One region of the Leuconostoc suionicum genome, then DNA from elsewhere that is predicted to be linked to it. Evidence: riboswitches for the same ligand, from Rfam matches in the RefSeq annotation. Region 1 holds a riboswitch; the other holds the start of a gene.

What was found. A riboswitch is a leader RNA that binds a small molecule or an ion and turns the genes downstream of it on or off. The one in region 1 is predicted to bind thiamine pyrophosphate.
Region 2: another riboswitch for thiamine pyrophosphate. It lies ahead of thiW (energy coupling factor transporter S component ThiW); the one in region 1 lies ahead of A6B45_RS03780 (ECF transporter S component).

Annotation. Positions count from the first base shown of each region.
Region 1 is NZ_CP015247.1:732,196-741,556, forward strand. Features, by position in the region: gene A6B45_RS03740 (SGNH/GDSL hydrolase family protein) at 1-164, shown strand, start outside; gene A6B45_RS03745 (YpmS family protein) at 149-763, shown strand; gene A6B45_RS03750 (YozE family protein) at 750-977, shown strand; gene ylqF (ribosome biogenesis GTPase YlqF) at 1,000-1,854, shown strand; gene A6B45_RS03760 (ribonuclease HII) at 1,847-2,608, shown strand; gene A6B45_RS03765 (energy-coupling factor transporter transmembrane component T family protein) at 2,592-3,233, opposite strand; gene A6B45_RS03770 (energy-coupling factor ABC transporter ATP-binding protein) at 3,230-4,603, opposite strand; gene A6B45_RS03775 (thiamine-binding protein) at 4,634-4,927, opposite strand; gene A6B45_RS03780 (ECF transporter S component) at 4,924-5,505, opposite strand; TPP riboswitch at 5,785-5,874, opposite strand; gene A6B45_RS03785 (tRNA (adenine(22)-N(1))-methyltransferase) at 6,125-6,814, shown strand; gene A6B45_RS03790 (Nif3-like dinuclear metal center hexameric protein) at 6,811-7,596, shown strand; gene pepT (peptidase T) at 7,640-8,875, shown strand; gene A6B45_RS03800 (YjzD family protein) at 8,927-9,124, opposite strand; gene A6B45_RS03805 (DNA polymerase III subunit alpha) at 9,319-9,361, shown strand, end outside.
Region 2 is NZ_CP015247.1:922,663-932,023, forward strand. Features, by position in the region: gene A6B45_RS04540 (6-phospho-beta-glucosidase) at 1-1,107, shown strand, start outside; gene A6B45_RS04545 (PTS cellobiose transporter subunit IIB) at 1,122-1,439, shown strand; gene A6B45_RS04550 (BglG family transcription antiterminator) at 1,468-3,459, shown strand; gene A6B45_RS04555 (PTS cellobiose transporter subunit IIA) at 3,456-3,815, shown strand; gene A6B45_RS04560 (sugar transporter) at 3,772-4,326, shown strand; gene celB (PTS cellobiose transporter subunit IIC) at 4,344-5,678, shown strand; TPP riboswitch at 5,854-5,943, shown strand; TPP riboswitch at 6,026-6,125, shown strand; gene thiW (energy coupling factor transporter S component ThiW) at 6,362-6,871, shown strand; gene A6B45_RS04575 (hydroxyethylthiazole kinase) at 6,879-7,697, shown strand; gene A6B45_RS04580 (NADPH-dependent F420 reductase) at 7,888-8,454, shown strand; gene A6B45_RS04585 (winged helix-turn-helix transcriptional regulator) at 8,542-8,901, opposite strand; gene A6B45_RS04590 (MarR family winged helix-turn-helix transcriptional regulator) at 9,093-9,361, shown strand, end outside.

The DNA of each region.
Region 1 (9,361 bases):
CGAATGCTGCTATGACAGCTGTATTGACGGGTCAAAAAGGTGTTAACAACGCATGGATTAGTACGGAAGATAATTATCATCCTAATAATAAGGGCTATAATTACATGACAACACAGTTATTTAACAAAATGAAAAAGGAAGCAAAGCAATGGCTGATCAAATAATAGCTAGATCGAAAAAAATAGTCAAAAAAAAGAAGCCAATTTGGTTTTGGCTTTTTTGGGGTTTAATATCTATATTATTGGTAGGTGGAATTTGGCTTTTCAACGATGCTACTGGGCCAGTAAAAATAAAAGACAATGTATCCAAGATCAGTAAATCAGACGCTACGTTTGATGTGTCCTTAAACAAAAAACAAATCAATGCCTTAGTTGCTCACTATCTTAATGATACAGATAATAGTGGATATACTTTTAAAATTGGGGATGACGTGATGATGTATGGTAGCGCCAAACTTTTGGGTCAAAAATTTAATTTTGGTATGGCTCTTGATGCTAAATTAACGCCTAATGGGAACATTGTTATGCAGGCGAAATCTTTAGCAATTGGTAACCTATCGTTGCCGATTAAAACTGTGATGAGTTACGTCAGATCAAGTTATGATGCGCCTGAATACGTCACAATCGTACCGAAGAAGAAACAAATATTCATTGATATGAGTAAGTTACCCACAACGCAAGGCATTAAATTTAAAGCAAAGGTCATTAATATAAAAGCAGATCAGTTTGTTTTCCAAGGAGGTCTTGCTAATGAGAAAAAGTGATCGTTCATTTTACAATTGGTTAATGACGAATCGTAATTCTATGGCAGCCAATGAAGTGCAACAATTTGCAAACAACGCCTTTTTAGATTCGTCATTTCCAAAACAAAGTAGCGATTTTGATGAATTGTCAAAGTACTTAGAAGAGAATACAACCTATTTAATGAGTATGACAACATTTGATGAAGCGTGGTCACTATACAACGCTGAGCGTTAATGTTAGAAAGGACATATGTTTAATGGCACAAATAATTCAATGGTTCCCTGGCCATATGGCCAAAGCTTTCCGTTTGATGCGGGAAAATTTAAAATTAGTCGACGTTGTTTTTGAGCTAGTTGATTCCCGTATTCCCGAAAGTTCTCGTAATCCTGAAGTGGATAAGTTAATCGGCAATAAGCCCCGTTTGTTAATTATGACTAAAGCTGATTTAGCAGATCCTGATCAAACACGGGCATGGAAAAAACATTTTGAAGCACAAGGATACACAGTACTTGTTCTCGATACGCGTGACCCAAGGACTCCGCAATTAGTGACTAAAGCAGCTCGACGAGCAGTCGAAGCAAAAAAAGCAGCACAACTAGCAAAAGGTATTCAAGATCAGCCTATTCGCGCCATGATTTCTGGGGTGCCAAATGTCGGTAAGTCAACATTATTGAATCACTTGGTAATGAAAAATGTTGCGCCAACGGCGGATCGACCAGGTGTAACGAAGAAAGTTGCTTGGCTAAAAACGCCAACAAAATTAGAATTACTCGATTCCCCAGGAGTGCTCTGGCCAAAGTTTGAAGATCAGAACATCGGCATGAAACTAGCATTAACAGGAGCGGTGAAAGATACAATCTTTGCCAAAGATGATGCTGCACTATTTTTGATTAACTTTTTTCGAGAGTATCGACCAGAGGCCATTATTGAGCGATATTATTTGAACGACAATATTTTTGATCAAGAAAATGTAGATGTTTTATTATCCATCACAAGCAAATTAGGATTCAAAGACGATTATGACAAGGCCAGTGAACGAATACTAAATGATCTTAGAAAAAATAAATTAGGGGCGTTTACACTTGATTTAATTGAGATGAAAAATGACTGACACAATTGCAAATATTAAATTACAATTGAAAAATATGTCGCCTAACGATGGGCAGTTGCTGATTTGGCAACAAGATAAACGTGTTGGCGTACAAAATGCTCTGAGGGCTTGGCAAAAAAAACAAGTGATGGTTCAGGAAAAACGTGAGCATTTTTTGTCGCGTTTTGATATTGAGCGTCAGTACTGGATGCAAGGATACGATTTAGTTGCTGGCGTGGATGAAGTTGGTCGTGGGCCTTTAGCTGGTCCAGTTGTTGCAGCAGCTGTTATTTTACCGCATGATTTTGATGTTTTAGATGTCATAGATTCTAAGCAGTTATCTGCAAAAAAAAGAGACGAATTGTACGACAAAATTATAGAAAAAGCAATTTCTATAGGTGTTGGTAGCGTAGAAGCCTCAATTATTGATGAAATTAATATTTATGAAGCAGCACGTGTTGCGATGACAGAGGCAGTCAACCAGTTGGCTCCCGTACCTGAAGCTTTATTAATAGATGCTATGCGGCTAGATTTAGATTTGCCGCAAGAATTTTTAATTAAAGGAGATGCACGAAGTAATTCTATAGGTGCAGCTAGTATTATTGCAAAGGTCACACGTGATCGCCTAATGGCTTCTTATGGTTTAAAATATCATGGTTATGGTTTCGAAAAAAACGCTGGATACGGTACAAAAGAACATCTTGAGGGTATAAAAAAAATCGGCATTACACCGATTCATCGTAAAACATTTGCACCTATTAAAGATATATTATGATGCACTGTAATATGACTAAGAGACTGATTGCCATCGTCCAGTCTCTTTTTTTGATTACAATTGTTTTAAAGTGTGTCCGCTCAGCATTTTCGGTAAATCCATGTGAGGCCATAGCTTCTGCTAAACGAGTTGACCATCGGAGTGAGACCAAAATAGCTTTGAAAAATAATTGTGGTGAGTAAAATGTTAAAGATTCACCACGCATTAAGGCTGCCGTTCGAATAGTTTGAATTTCTTGTTTAACACGTGGCACAAAAGATAATGCACCGCGTAGACCGTAGACAAAAGTGGTTGGCACACGAAATTTTTGTTCGAGTGTGTCTAGAAGCAGGGTCATATCCGTTGTAAACGAAAAAGCCGCTCCTAGGAATATGTAGGCAACAATTCGAGTCATCATGATAATTGCCATGTCATGGGAACCAAAAGTTGTAAATGATGTCCATGCACCTAAGACAGGTAATATAGGCATGACAATTAATAGCAAATAACGTTTCCAAGACAGTTTTGAAAGAACAAGATAAATACCAGCAACAATCGTTACAACAACATTGATTTGATAATTTAGGATAAAAGTTAGTTCGATGCTAACGATAAGTATAAGTAGAAATTTAACACTTGGATTCATAAAAAATGCTCCATATATTGTAAAGTTTGATTAGATAGATGCAAATGATAATCAATGATTGGGCGTAGCTGATCTAGTTGATGACTAATAATAATAAAACGTTGTCGTCCAATGTCTGCGATTTCTCGTAAAATTTCGCCTACAACACGAACAGAATCTGTGTCCAGACCAGCAATAGGTTCGTCTAACAATAATATTGGTGTGCCAACAATTAACATCACCAAGAGTTGAACTTTTTTCTTTTGCCCGCCAGAGAGCTGGTAAACGACATGATCCTGTAGCCCATCCAAGTTTAAGCGCTCTAAGTAACGAGTAATGACTTTTTCGGACCATTTTTCTGGTTGTTGTGCATGTTGCATGCTCAACGCGATTTCCTCACGAATCGTCATTCGTAAAAATTGCCGTTCTGCATTTTGAAATATCAATGCTACTTGTTTTGCATATTTGGCAGCATTAAATTTTTTGATATTTTGGTCCATAAACAAAATGTCACCTTGGTAGGATTTTAGACGAGTGAGAGCATTGAAAAGGGATGACTTTCCTGTGCCATTTGCTCCGGTGAAGAGTGTAATTCCACTGGGGGCCAAAGGTAAATCGGAAATACTAATTAATTGACGTTGCCCCACTAAAAGTTCAAAATTTTTTAATTGCAAAACACCTTCTTTAGGTAATTGCAGGTGAACATTTTGTTCCGGTAAGATACGATTTTGAAAGTTACTAACAGTTGCTACTTTTTTGTGGTGTATTTCCCACACATGATCAACAAGTGGTTCGTACCCGTGTAAATCGTGATCAGTGATTAATATAGTGGTTTGTCCCTGTTTTTGTAAATCTTTTAATTTAGCTAATAGATCCTGGCGAGATTGGCTATCCACATTTGCAAACGGTTCGTCCAATAATAAGAAATCACTTTGCATTGCAACAATGATAGCTAATGCAACTTTTTGCTTCTCACCACCTGATAAGGTGTTAATGTCTTGATGGGTTAAGTCTGAGATACCAACAAATTCTAGAGCGTGCGTTGCACGTTGCTTGATATCAGAAGGATGAACTTGCAAGTTTTCTAAAGTGAAAATCAATTCATCCAGTGGTGTTTTCATAACAAATTGGGTGTCTGGATCTTGAAATAAAAAGCCGACGACTTTAGCTTTCTCGTTAGCTGGTAATGTGGTAACTGATTGATCATTCACAAGTACTTCACCTTTTAGTTGGGGATATAATCCTGCAAATATTCGGAGAAGGGTTGATTTTCCAGAACCAGATGGACCGATTAGTAGGTTAAAACTATTGTGAGATATTGACATGGTGGTGTCATCAAGTATTTTTGTATTGCCATATGACAAACTGACATGTTTTAAATGAGTAACCATAATAATTTCCTATGTACGCGGAAACTCCGCTTATTTATATTTATCTGTTTTCTTTGCAATGGTTAAAACATCAGAATCTGTAGCCATGTTTATTTTGCTGTATACCATGACGGGAATGTCACTAATTTGTGCTGCAACCTTGGGCAGATTTTTTAAAATATCCATTAGTTGATCGTAATCACCTTCAAGAGTTGATTCAAAAGCACCTACCTGATAGTTGACACCACTCTTGTTGATATAAGCAATCACATGATCAACTATGCGAATGACTTCTTCTGTGTCAGCTGTCATTGGTAATACTTGGACTGCAATGCTTGATATCATGAGACCACCTCGTTTTTATTAACTTCTAGAATACCTGATTTAGCAACCAATTTTTGTGTGAAGTAAACGATAACTCCTGCAAAAATAGCTGCTGAAATGAGGCGAGTAATGAATAATCCAATCAACAAACCAAATGAGTAATCGGCATAACCATTACGGAACAGGTCCCAAATAAATGTCACAACAGTAACTGTGATGACAGACATTGACAAACTCGTTTTGTCCCAACGACGGTAGCCAAATACAGCAAATCCAAGTTCGGTACCAAAACCTTGGATTAATGCAGCGACAACATTCATGACACCCCATTGAGAACCAAAGACCATTTCAATTGTGCCGGCAAGTGTTTCACCCACAATAGATGCACCGGGACGACGTAAAATGAACCCAGCCATAGGACCAGCCATTAGCCAAGGACCCAATGTTGCATCATTAGCATATGCGCTTAATCCGAATGGTGTTAAAAAGGCAGCGATGACATTATAGCCAAATGCCCAAGCCCAAAATATAAATCCAAAAAACACACCGATTAGTGCGATGAAGATAACATCGCGAAGTGACCATTTGTTTGCAGACATTTGCAAAACCTCCTAAAATTTCCGATATTAACCAATAAGAGTATGAGATATACAACTGTTTTCATGACTTATTGGTTAATAATTGATGTAACCGAAATCACCGCAAAATCGGGTGTAATTAGAAAAAGCCAGGCTTCACAAGGAAGACTGGCTTGAAAAATTGTGGTCATAATCTCAATGAAGAAACGATACTTAACAAACTTGTATTATTTCATCATCACATATTATAGTGATGACGTCACAAAACATAGTACTGTCAAAATATGTCATTTCATTAATACATTTTCAAGTAAATCTCCCTACGCTAGTATTATCTAGATCAGGTATAATGGGTTTTATCTCAGCGCGGCGGCACCCCAGATTTTGGTGTTTTCAGTTATTTGTGAAAAGCTCACGCATAGAGTGTAACACAGGACAAATTATCGTGCAAACTATTCGTATGCTGTAGAATTTAATTACTAAATAATGTTATATTTTCTAACATTCTAATGCTTTTAATTAAGAAATGTGAGTATGATGTAACTTGTGGCCCTTATTAATTAAAAGTACATGATATCAGCGAGATATTGACTTATTTGTTATACTAAAATGAGTAAAAAAACAACTCTAAGGATAGAAAATGGACAGTATTCATCTTTCACCACGGCTTGCAGCTGTGGCTTCATTTGTACCCAAAGGCGCAAGGTTAGCCGATATTGGCTCTGATCACGCCTATTTACCTGCTAATCTATTAATCAATAACAAAATTTCGTTTGCAATTGCTGGTGAGGTTGCTAAAGGGCCTTACGAAAATGCGCAGCACGAAATTGTTCGAAGATCGTTAACCACGCAACTTGAGGCGAGATTGGCGAATGGATTAGCGGCAATTAAAGATGAGGATCATATTGATACGGTCACAATCGCTGGTATGGGCGGTGTCTTAATTACAGACATATTAGAAGCGGGATTTTCAAAAGCCAAACGATTTGAAACGCTTATACTACAACCTAATACCGATGAGCACATTGTGCGAACATGGCTAAACAACCATCAGTATAAAATTAACGATGAGGTTATTGAACAAGAGGATAACCATTTTTACGAAATTATGGTTGCAACAGAGGGCACTCAAAGTTTATCAAGCCTTGATAAAAAATTTGGTCCGGTCTTGCGAAAGCAAAAAACATCAGTTTTTGTTGCTAAATGGCAGAAAGAATTGGATCGCATCGACACAATTTTTGAAAATCTTGAATTTGCTGGGAAAGCGGATTCACCTATTTATCAAGAGTGGAAAAACAAATATCAGCAAATTCAGGAGGTTATCAAGTGATTGCACAAGAGTTAATTAACAAGATTGAGCTTTTTGCACCTAAACAATTAGCTGAGGAGGGTGACCCTACAGGACTGCAAATTGGTGATCCTAAACAGCCTGTGCATCGAGTAATGACAGCCCTTGACGTTCGCCCAGAAGTGGTTCAAGAGGCAATTGACAATCAGGTCGATTTTATATGGGCACACCATGAGGTCATGTTCTTTCCGGCAAAAAATCTAGACCTATCACAGCCTCAAAATCGAATGTATGCAGATTTGATTCAACACCATATTGTTGTTTATGCTTCACATACTAATATGGACAGCGCACAAGGTGGCATGAATGATTGGTTGGCTGAAGCACTTGGTATTCAAAATGCAGTGCCTCTGGTACCAAATGTAGATAAGAGAACGGGTCTTGGCAGGATTGGACAATTAGTGCAACCAATTTCTGTACAAGAATACGCTGTGAAAATTCGTGATTTGTTTCAAGTTCAAGCAGTGCGCGTTATCGCTAACGATGTGACAAAGCCAATTCAAAAGATCGCTGTGCTAGGTGGAGATGGAGGCCGTTGGTGGCGGGTTGCGCAACAAGCAGGAGCTGATGCCTACGTCACAGCCGATGTCTACTATCACGTTGGGCACGACATCTTGGCTTCAAATTTTATTGTGATTGATCCTGATCATCACATGGAAGCCATTGCTAACAAAAAAATGGTTGCTAAGGTCAAAGAATGGTTTGGCGACACTGTTGATGTAGTTGCTACAAAAATCAATACAGATCCATACAAATATATTTAGTTACCGGTTAAAACAGTGAGCAAATGCTCAAAAGGAGTAATATATGACAAAGTATCCTGAATTAACAGAACGTTTTTTGAAGTATATAAAAGTAGATACGCAGTCTGATGAGAATTCAGAAACAGTGCCGTCGTCACCTAAAGAGGTCGCCTTTTTGGCAGATTTAGCTGAGGAGTTGAAAGCTATTGGTCTTGAAAATGTACGCACAATGAAAGACGGTTATGTGTTTGCGGAATTATCAAGCAATATTGATGATAGTGCTGTGCCCACAATTGGATTTATTGCACACGTTGATACTGCAGATTTTAATGGAGCGAACATTAACCCACAAATTATTGAGAATTACGACGGCCAATCGTCAATTAAGTTAGGAAATAGTGGTTATGAATTGACAACTAAGGAATTTCCTAGCTTAAAAAAATATGCGGGACATACGCTAATAACAACCGATGGTACAACACTATTAGGTGCTGATGATAAAGCTGGAGATGCTGAAATCATTACGGCAGCTCAGTATTTGATTGCACATCCAGAGGTTAAGCATGGTGATTTGCGATTTGCTTTTGGACCAGATGAAGAGATTGGTATTGGTGCCGACCATTTTGATGTTGAAGCATTTGGTGCTGACTTCGCTTATACAATGGATGGCGGACCGTTAGGAGAGCTTGAGTGGGAGACATTTAATGCTGCGAGCGCCGTTATCACAATTCAGGGGCGAAATGTTCATCCAGGAACTGCAAAAGATACAATGGTTAATGCTATTCAGCTAGCATTTGATTTCCATGAACAACTTCCTGTCCATGATCGCCCAGAAAACACTGAAGGAACAGAAGGATTTTGGCATCTTCTAGCAGTTGACGGTAATCCTGAAGAAGCAACTCTGCGTTATATTGTTCGTGATCATGACCGAAATATATTTGAAGAACGTAAGCAAAGATTATTAGATATTGCCGATGCCTTTAATCAGAAATTAAGGGAAAAGCGTATTAAAGTTGTATTGAAAGATCAATACTATAATATGGGTGAAATCTTGAAAGATGACATGTGTTCAGTTAATTTGGCTGAAAAAGCGATGAATAACTTAGCGATTAAACCAATTATTGAACCTGTCCGTGGTGGTACCGATGGTTCAAAAATAACTTTCCTAGGGCTGCCAACACCAAATATTTTTGCTGGTGGCGAAAATATGCATGGCCGTTTTGAATATATTTCTACAACAGTCATGGAACAGGCAACAGACGTTATTTTAGAAATTGTAAAACTTGCACAAGAAAAATAACTTTTGGATAAACAAAAAGAGCTCAAATGAGCTCTTTTTAAATCTTGTGATTTATTCTTCAGACGCAACTTCTTTTGGTGCAGCTGATCCTGAAATTGCTGGAATTGCAACTAGCGCAATTTCACCAACAATGACAGCAATGACAGCAACAGTAACAAAATCATAAGTGCCAGAATTCAATTGGGATACAATATAACCCAAAATTTCACCAAATATTGCCGACCAAATTGCTACCATAATGTATTTCATGATTTTTTACCTCTTTACTGTCATTATAATACACCTTTTTTCACAAATGGCAAGTTTTTAAGGGAATTTAAACAAGAAAATAGAAAATGTCTTATCTGTGGTTTTGTGGGACCCTAATATTTGTTAAAATTAACGACTTTTCTGTGATTTTTCTGTATAATTAAAGAAAACGGATGTTCGTATAAGGAGTTGAAATGTACGCACCGCTTCAAATTTTAAGCAGTTATAGCTTATTAA
Region 2 (9,361 bases), 190 kb from region 1:
TATGATGACTTATTTGATGAACTTATCAAAAATAATATTGAACCGGTCATCACGTTATCTCATTTCGAATTACCGTACCACTTGGTTACAAGATATGGTGGTTTCCGTAATCGAAAAGTAATCGATTTATTCGTTAAGTTTGCAACGACTTGTCTAAAGCGATACAAAGACAAGGTTAAATACTGGATGACGTTTAACGAGATTAACAATCAGGCTAACTATGACAATGATTTTCTGGTTTTTACAAATTCTGGGCTGCACTTTAACCCTGGTGAAAATCGTGAGGAGGGTATGTACCAAGCTGCTCATAATGAATTAGTAGCTAGTGCACGAGTTGTTAAAATTGGTCATGACATCAATCCCAATTTTCAAATTGGCTGTATGATCGCGATGGGACCTATTTATCCAGCATCTATGAATCCAGATGATGTTCTTGCAGCTCAAAAAAGCATGGAAAAAAATTATTTCTTTGCAGACGTGCATGTCAATGGTCAATATCCAGCATTTTTAACAAAATATTGGACTCGGAAGGGATTTAACATTGATGTTACCCAAGAAGACCTGGCAGATTTACAAGCTGGTACTGTTGACTATATTGGTTTTAGTTACTACATGTCACATGCAGTTAAAAAGCCAGAAGGGTTAAACTTTGATGACATGACACCAGAAAATAGCCAAGTACGTAATACCTATTTAGCAGCAAGTGATTGGGGATGGCAAATTGATCCTAAGGGGTTGCGTTACGCCCTGAATTGGTTTACAGATAAATATCATTTACCATTATTTATTGTTGAGAATGGGTTCGGCGCATACGATAAAGTTGAAGAAGATGGTACAATACATGATTCTTATCGTATTGCATATTTACAAGAACACATTCGGGAAATGAAGTTGGCGGTAGTTGAAGATGGCGTTGACTTGATTGGATATACACCTTGGGGATGCATTGACTTGGTTTCAGCCGGGACTGGAGAAATGGATAAACGATACGGATTTATCTATGTAGACAAAAACAACCAAAATGAGGGCTCATTGAAACGTAGCAAAAAGGATTCCTTTTATTGGTTTAAAGACGTTATCGCAACGAACGCTGAAAATATTAATTAAAAAGGAGAAACACGATGAAAAAAGCGTTAATTATTTGTGCAGCTGGTATGTCATCATCCATGATGGCAAAAAAAACAACTGACTATTTCAAAAATAAAAATATAGATATTGAAGTAGATGCGATTACTGCTACAGAAGGAGAAGATGCTATTCGTAATAGTGATTTCGATCTATTTCTGGTCAGCCCACAGACAACAATGTACCTTGAAGGTTTTGAAAAGATTGGAGATGAAGTTGGTAAACCTGTTGTTTCTATTCCCTTTAAAGCCTATATACCCATACCGACAGGTATTGAAGGCATGGCGAACTTAGTACAAGAGCATATTAATTAGCGATATGTATGATAAAGGTCGTGTGATGATGAGGAAAAAAGAGCGTGATTTACTAATCTATTTAGTAGATAATTCAGATCGTTTCGTAACCAGTGAGGAATTATCTACTCTTTTGTCACTGACACCTAGAACAATTCGTAATTATATCAAAATTTTGAAAGAAACCTTAGTCTCACAAGGTGCCCAACTTGATGCGAAACCCAGTTTAGGTTATCGTTTGCACATATCTCATCCCGTTACATTTGACTTATTTTTAAATAAAAACTATGAATTATCCCAGTGGTTAATTAATGAGGACAGCAATAATATTTCGGATCGTCAAAAGTATATTTTGAACAAACTTGTTATTGAAAATCAAAAATTTCTAATTGAGGACTTAGCTGAAAAACTATTTGTTACAAGAACCACACTTTCAAAAGATTTATCGATTATTCGCAAAGTGTTAATGCCATATCAAATTAGTGTCGAAAGCAAAGCCAATATTGGTGTCTTCATTACGGGATTAGAGCGCGATAAACGTCACTTTATTCTAGATTACTTTTTCAGTCATAGTGAAAATTCTATTCAACATTATATGAAAAACAAATCTTTCTTTAAGGCAATTAGTTTTGATCAAATTACGATTATTGTTCTTGATGAATGTCGAGAAGCTGGTATTCATTTAACAGACTTTACCATACAAAATATTGTTTTATACATTGCACTAAGCGTTCAACGATTGAAATGTGGCTTTGAATTACAGGCGGTCCAAGTTGACATTAATCCTGAAATCAGAAATGTTCGTGATGTTGCTAGAAAAATTTTTTCTCGTATTGAAAGTGGCCTATCATTAAAATTTCCGAAAAGTGAAGTAGATTATTTAACCATTCAATTAATGGCACAAGGGAAAAATATTAATATACAAAATGATGGTCCGTTACAACGGGATTTAGATATGATCTTACGACGAATTGAATTAGAAACCGACTACCCAGTTACTAAGGATTATGCTCTCAAGAAAAATATCATTGAACACCTAAAACCGATGGTAGTTCGCCTTGAGCAAGGTATTCAATTGAAAAATCCTTTGTTACAGGAAATAAAAACGAATTATTTAAGTGAGTTCATGGATACCAAGCGCTATATAAAATGGTCACCATATCTATCTCAGTTTGACATTAATGACGATGAAGTCGCTTATCTAGCACTTCATTTGATGGCAGCAGCAGAAAAATATAAAAATTTAAATAAACCAAGAGCCTTAATTATCTGCGCAACAGGGTATGGATCGGCACAGTTACTCAACAATCGTGTCGAAAAAGAATTTGGTATGTATTTAAACATTGTTGATATTAAAGGATATTATGAAGTTGATGACACTGCTTTAAGTAATGTTAATCTTATTATCAGTGCTATTGATCTGTCAACACGTGTTTTCAAGGTCCCCGTCATACAGGTAAGTATTTTTTTAACCGAAGCAGATGTTCAAAAAATAAATGAATTTTTAGATAATGAACAAATTCGAAATAAATATATTGCTGTAGAGAAAAAGCAGCCAAATAATAGCGTTTTAAATCATTTTGATCAATTTATTGATCAGTCAAGTTTTAAAATATGGCAGGTATCGCCTCATCGAAAGGAATTACTACAAGAGTTAACTAATATGCTGATGTTCAATGAACCTACCGAATTAAAACATGAATTTTTGGAACAAATTGATCAACGTGAACAGCTGAGCTCAATCGTTTTTAGTGATACTATTGCCGTTCCACATCCTGCTATGCCGATGAGTCGAGTACCTAAAATTGCTATTGGGATTATACCAAACGGTGTCAGGTGGTCTGATGAGTATCCAAGCATTCGGTTAGTTTTCCTGCTATCACCATCTTATCGGAGCAATAAGGGTCTAACAGAAACAACGCAGGCAATAGTAAAATTCACAGAAAATACTGAAGAACAGCGTCGATTAGTTGCCTCAAAAAATTTTTCAGAATTTCGGCATAATTTTCTGTTAATGATGAAAGGAGGTAAGTATATATGAAATCAGAAGACATTCAAGTTGTCGCTTTTGAAATTATTTTACACAGTGGAAATGCGCGCACAATGGTTCATAAGGCTTTTGAAGCTATGAGAGAAAAAAACTTTAAGTTATCTAACGAAAATCTAAAATTATCAAATGACGAATTACTATTAGCTCATAAATCGCAAACAAACTTATTACAAGAATACGCTGAGGGTAGTCATATTGATATGGAAATTATATTAGTCCATGCACAAGACCACTTAATGACAACGATGACTTTACGTGAGATGGCTATTGAAATGCAGACTCTTTATGAGGAGGTACAAGACATTGAAAAAAGGAATCAAACAAGGGCCAAAAAGGCCACAGGATAAGCAGTATGGTTTAGAGGTCGCAATCGAAAAAAATCGTACGGAAATGAGCCTCAAAAGCATGCAGTTTAATCGATTCATGTTAATTCGTTATGCCACGGCGTTCTTTCTGTTCGTAAACTTGTATTGGGCCATAATTATGTGGCAGACCCCAGTGGCACTAATACCTATTTCTTTAATGCTTATCGCTTCGCTAGCAATTATTGAACAAATTAAGTTGTTTGGACATCATACGAACCAACTGACTTATTCAAAAGTGTTTTTCAGATCACAGCTTATCGTGAATATCATTTTAATGGTGAGCATCCCAACATCGTTATTTACATTTTTTTACCAATTTATACAAAATACTGGTAGTAACCGCTTAGTGGTATTAATCCTGTTACTACTCAGTAGTAGCATACTTCTCATAGTTAACAAAAGGTTAGGCTTGATTGCAACAAATCACGATAAATACTACGCACGTTTGACAGCCTATCAGTCCGTTCTTAAAAATAATAAGGAGATGAAATAGTTATGGAAAATGGACCTATGTTTAATTTCCTACAAAAAGTGCTTTTGAAACCAATGACCAAAGTTTCACAATATAGAATTGTGAGGGCTATCATGGCTGCTGGTATGGCTTCAATTCCTTTTACAATTGTGGGATCTATGATATTAGTTTTGAATATATTACCGACAGTATTTCCGTTTTTAAATGATTTTTTCGATGCAACATTCTTTAAGTTTAGCGATTTGTACATGATTGCCAACACAGCAACCATGGGTATCTTAGCCATGTATTTTAGTTTAGCAATTGGTTTTCAATTAACTCGTATTATTCAAACAGAAGATAAACTAAAAGTAGCGCCATTAAATGGTGCCTTCTTATCGCTATTTGCATTCTTTATGTGCTTGCCAGAATTGGTTTTAAAAGGTGGAAAAATTGTTCTGCTAAATACCATATCCAAGGACGAAACAGTTATCAACGGATTTAGAATGACCAGCACAATCGACCGTGTTGGAACAAGTGGTATTTTCACAGCGATTATTATGGCTATTTTAGCAGTCTGGTTGTATTCATTCTGTGTGAAACATAACTGGACGATTAAAATGCCGGATGCTGTACCGGAAGGTGTATCAAGATCATTTACGGCATTAATTCCAACTTTCGTTATTGCTTTTGTTGTACTGGGTATTAATGGTTCCTTAGTGTTACTCGGTACTGACATTTTCAAAATGATTGCAATACCATTTAGCTTCGTCACAAGCATGACTAGCACCTGGCTAGGAATTATGGTGATTGAGTTCTTGATTCATGCCTTGTGGATTGTTGGTATTCATGGCGCTAACATTATTTCCGCATTCATTACGCCTATCTTCTTAGCAAATATGGTAGCAAATTCAAATGGGGCTAACATACCGTTTGCTGGAGAATTTAATAATGCCTTTGCTATCTTAGGTGGTTCTGGTGCGACACTTGGATTATGCATATTTATTACTTTACTAGCACGTTCCGAACAGCTCAAAGTTTTGGGTCGAGCTTCAATCGTACCATCATTTTTCAATATTAACGAGCCGTTAATATTTGGACTACCAATTGTTTATAATCCTTATCTAGCTATTCCATTTTTCTTGGCACCAATGGCAACAGCTTCCGTTGCTTATGCAGCCATTAACTTCCATATCATTCGACCAATTGTTATTCAAGCACCATGGCCATCCCCAGCCGGAATCGGTGCATTTATTAGTACCGTTGATTGGAAAGCAGCAGTCTTAGCAATAATCTGTGTTGTAATAGCTTTCATTATTTACTTACCATTTATCAAAATATATGATACTAAGTTGTACAATGATGAGCAGGGGAAAACGCAAGTACAGCCTTAATGACGAGGCATCAAAATACTGGTCTGTGTTTAGTAACAGACTGGTATTTTTTATATTCTCGACTGGCTGATTTGTGAAAGGTAAATTTCATCAGTAAGAATATCACTTAATGATAAACTTATGTGAAAAATAGAATGAATTACTTACATTTAATAGAAAATTTATGATACAATAATGCTTGTGCTAGGGGCGCCAAAATGGCTGAGAAGAACCCTTCGAACCTGAACTGATTAACATCAGCGTAGGAAAGTGCTACATTTTTTAACGTAGCATTTTTCTCTAGGTGAGGAAAATGTTTTTTTATTGCATAAAATGACTTGTTGAAAGGATTTTTTTGAAAAATGAATAATAATCACTAGGGGCGTCGCAAAGACTGAGATGATGTATATCGGTCCCTTTGAACCTGATCTAGTTAATACTAGCGTAGGAAAGTGACCAATATTTGATAACGACATGTACTGTTGTCAAAAGTGTCCTTTTTTATGTATTTAAGGGCACTTTTTTTATTGGGAAAGGAATTTGATTATGATGTGGCAGGTTCAGCTGTATTTCTGGCCTGAGAGCTTGCAAATAATATGACCGCCAATGTCTATTCATAGATGGTGGTTTAACTATGCTCTAATCGAAATTAACACAATCATTAAAATATAAAAATACAATGGAATATTAAAAAGGAAATCATAATGAATAAAAATGTTAAGTTAACAAAAATAATGGTCGTTACAATTATGATAGCGCTAGATATCGTGTTATCTCCAATTTTTAGAATTGAAGGAATGGCACCAATGTCCAGTGTCATGAATATTATTGCTGGTGTAATTCTAGGACCAGTATATGCAGTTGTTATGGCAGTAGTCACTGGAATAATAAGAATGCTAATGTTAGGTATACCCCCATTGGCTTTGACTGGTTCAATCTTTGGCGCCTTCGGTGCAGGTATCTTGTATAAGTATGGCCGAAATATGTATTGGTCAATGTTTGGAGAATTTCTTGGGACTGGAATTATAGGATCGTTAATTTCAGTTCCGGTGATGGTCTGGTTTACTGGACAACAACAAAACTTGTACTGGTTTGTGTATACACCTCGTTTTGTGGGTGCAACTATAATTGGATCAGTAATCACTTATTTTGTTTTAGGAAATTTGCTAAAAATCAATTCCTTTAAAGAAATTCAAGGAATGTTTGTTGGGTAGCGTAGCTATGAAAAATGAATTAATAAAAATTAAATCAATTTTACCTTTGCAAAAGCCGCCGTTAGTACATTGCATAATCAATGATATTACGTTAGAAACGGTGGCTAATACTATATTGTATCTTGGTGGTAAACCTATTATGAGTAGTGATACCCGTGAGTTTTCGTCATTATTTGAGTCAACAGATGCATTACTACTAAATATGGGCCGACTTAATGAGTCACACGAACAAAGTCTCCGTCAAGCTAGCTCTTTAACAGATATGACTAAAAAACCGACTGTTGTGGATCTAGTAGGCTATGGTATTACTAATGAACGAACAAAGTTAGGAATTGCTATGGCACATAATCATCCAACGGTTATCAAAGGAAATACTTCAGAAATTAGAAGATTTGTCGGCCTACCATCGTTAGCAAAAGGTATTGATGGTACTAGCTCTGATCAGCATGATCAAGCGTTAAAAGATCTCATTTTTTCTTTGAAACAAATAACAACGGATTATGCCGATACTGTGTTTCTGGCAACAGGAAAAAAGGATGTCATTGTTCAAAATGATAAACACCTTATTTTAAACAATGGCGTCGATGAATTGAATAAGTTTGTTGGGACAGGAGACATGGTTGGCGCAATGATAACTACACTTCTCGGGGTCGGTAAAGATCCATGGGTTGCCAGTCAATTTGCAATTAGCTACCTCAATATAGCAGCTGAAAAAGCACTGTTACTAACAAACGGAGGAATGGAAAACTTTAGACGAGAAGTTCTTAACCAAATTGATTTGTTGTGCAATGATCCGCAATGGGTGTTTAACATTAAATATTCATGATTAAAAAAATAGCAATTAAGTCAATGAAATGTTAAGCATAAAAGCATGTTATTGATATAAAGTATTAATATACCAATAGGTTACTAATATATATCTACTAACTATAAACTGCCTACTATCAATTAGTTTGCAAACGTATTATAGTTATTATAGTGAACAAAACAAATAATTATGGAAATGAGGTTCTATCATGAAAGTAACAATTTTTGGTAAAGGCAATATGGGACAGGCAATCGGAGCTAATTTTGAAAAAGCTGGCAATGATGTCAACTATTTAACTTCAGAGGGTACAGCTACGAGCCTTAGTGAATTAGTTATTTTGGCTGTGCCTTATCCTGCTTTAGACACAATCGCTCAACAATACAAACAAGAATTAAAAGGAAAAGTTGTTGTTGATATAACAAATCCCTTGAACTTTGAGACATGGAATGAATTAGTTGTTCCCGCTGATAGTTCAGCAGCAGAAGAACTACAAAATAAGTTGCCAGATAGCATAGTACTTAAGGCATTTAATACAAATTTTGCTGCTACGCTACAAAGTGGAACGATTGGTGAAAATACAACAACCGTTTTGGTAGCAGGAAATGATGAAGGGAAGGAGCTATTTATCGAGGCTTTGAATGATAGCGATTTAAATGTTCTTGATGCGGGTCAACTTAATCGAGCTCGCGAATTAGAAGCAACTGGCTTTCTACAGATGACCTTGGCAGCTAGTGAACAAATTGGCTGGACAGGTGGCTTTTCAGTTACTAAGTAAATTCCAAAATAAAAAGCAACTATTTCAAAGATAGTTGCTTTTTATTTTGCACAGTATATTCATCCGAAAAATGTATATGCTTTAATTTTATTGTTCCAGCAAAGCTTTTCTTTTGTCTGGATTTTTGTCAAGATAGAAACTGCCCCAGTCAGCCATCGAATCAATAACTGGACGCATACTTTGTCCTAAGGTTGATAAACTATACTCTACTCTAAGAGGTACTACAGCAAAGACCTGACGAACAACGAGGCCGTCTTCTTCCATCTCTCTCAAACTTTGCGTTAACATTTTTTGACTAATACCGGCTACACTAATTTTTAATTCTGAAAAGCGTTTTGTTCCAGGTAAAAGATCACGAATAATTAATACCTTCCATTTGCTGCTGAGTAGATCAATAGTCGTTGCTACAGGGCAGATGCCATTTTGTTCCAATAATTTTCTAGACATAATGATTATCCTTTTTAGTTTGAAAGATACTTAAAGTGTGTAGGTTACTTTTAGTACGTTTTAATTATTATAGGCTTTCTTTGATGATAAGGCAAATAACTACAACATATAATCAATCATTTTTTTAAGTTGGAATGTATTATTTGCAATATATATCGTATGCGATATAATATTTCCCAGGAGGTTATGATATGAATAAAGATGAACATCTTTACGACGAATTGTGCTTGTCAATATACAATACAAATCGTTATTTTCATCATCTGTACGGTTATGTACTAGAAAAATATGATTTATCATATTTGCAATATATGAGTTTACTGATTATTTATAAACAGAATTCGGTGAAGCTAATGGATATCGGTGCCGAACTTGAGTTGTCAAGTAATACATTGACACCTGTAATTGAGAAACTTGTCAATAAGTCTTGGATTGTTAAGGTGCAAAGTTCACAGGATAG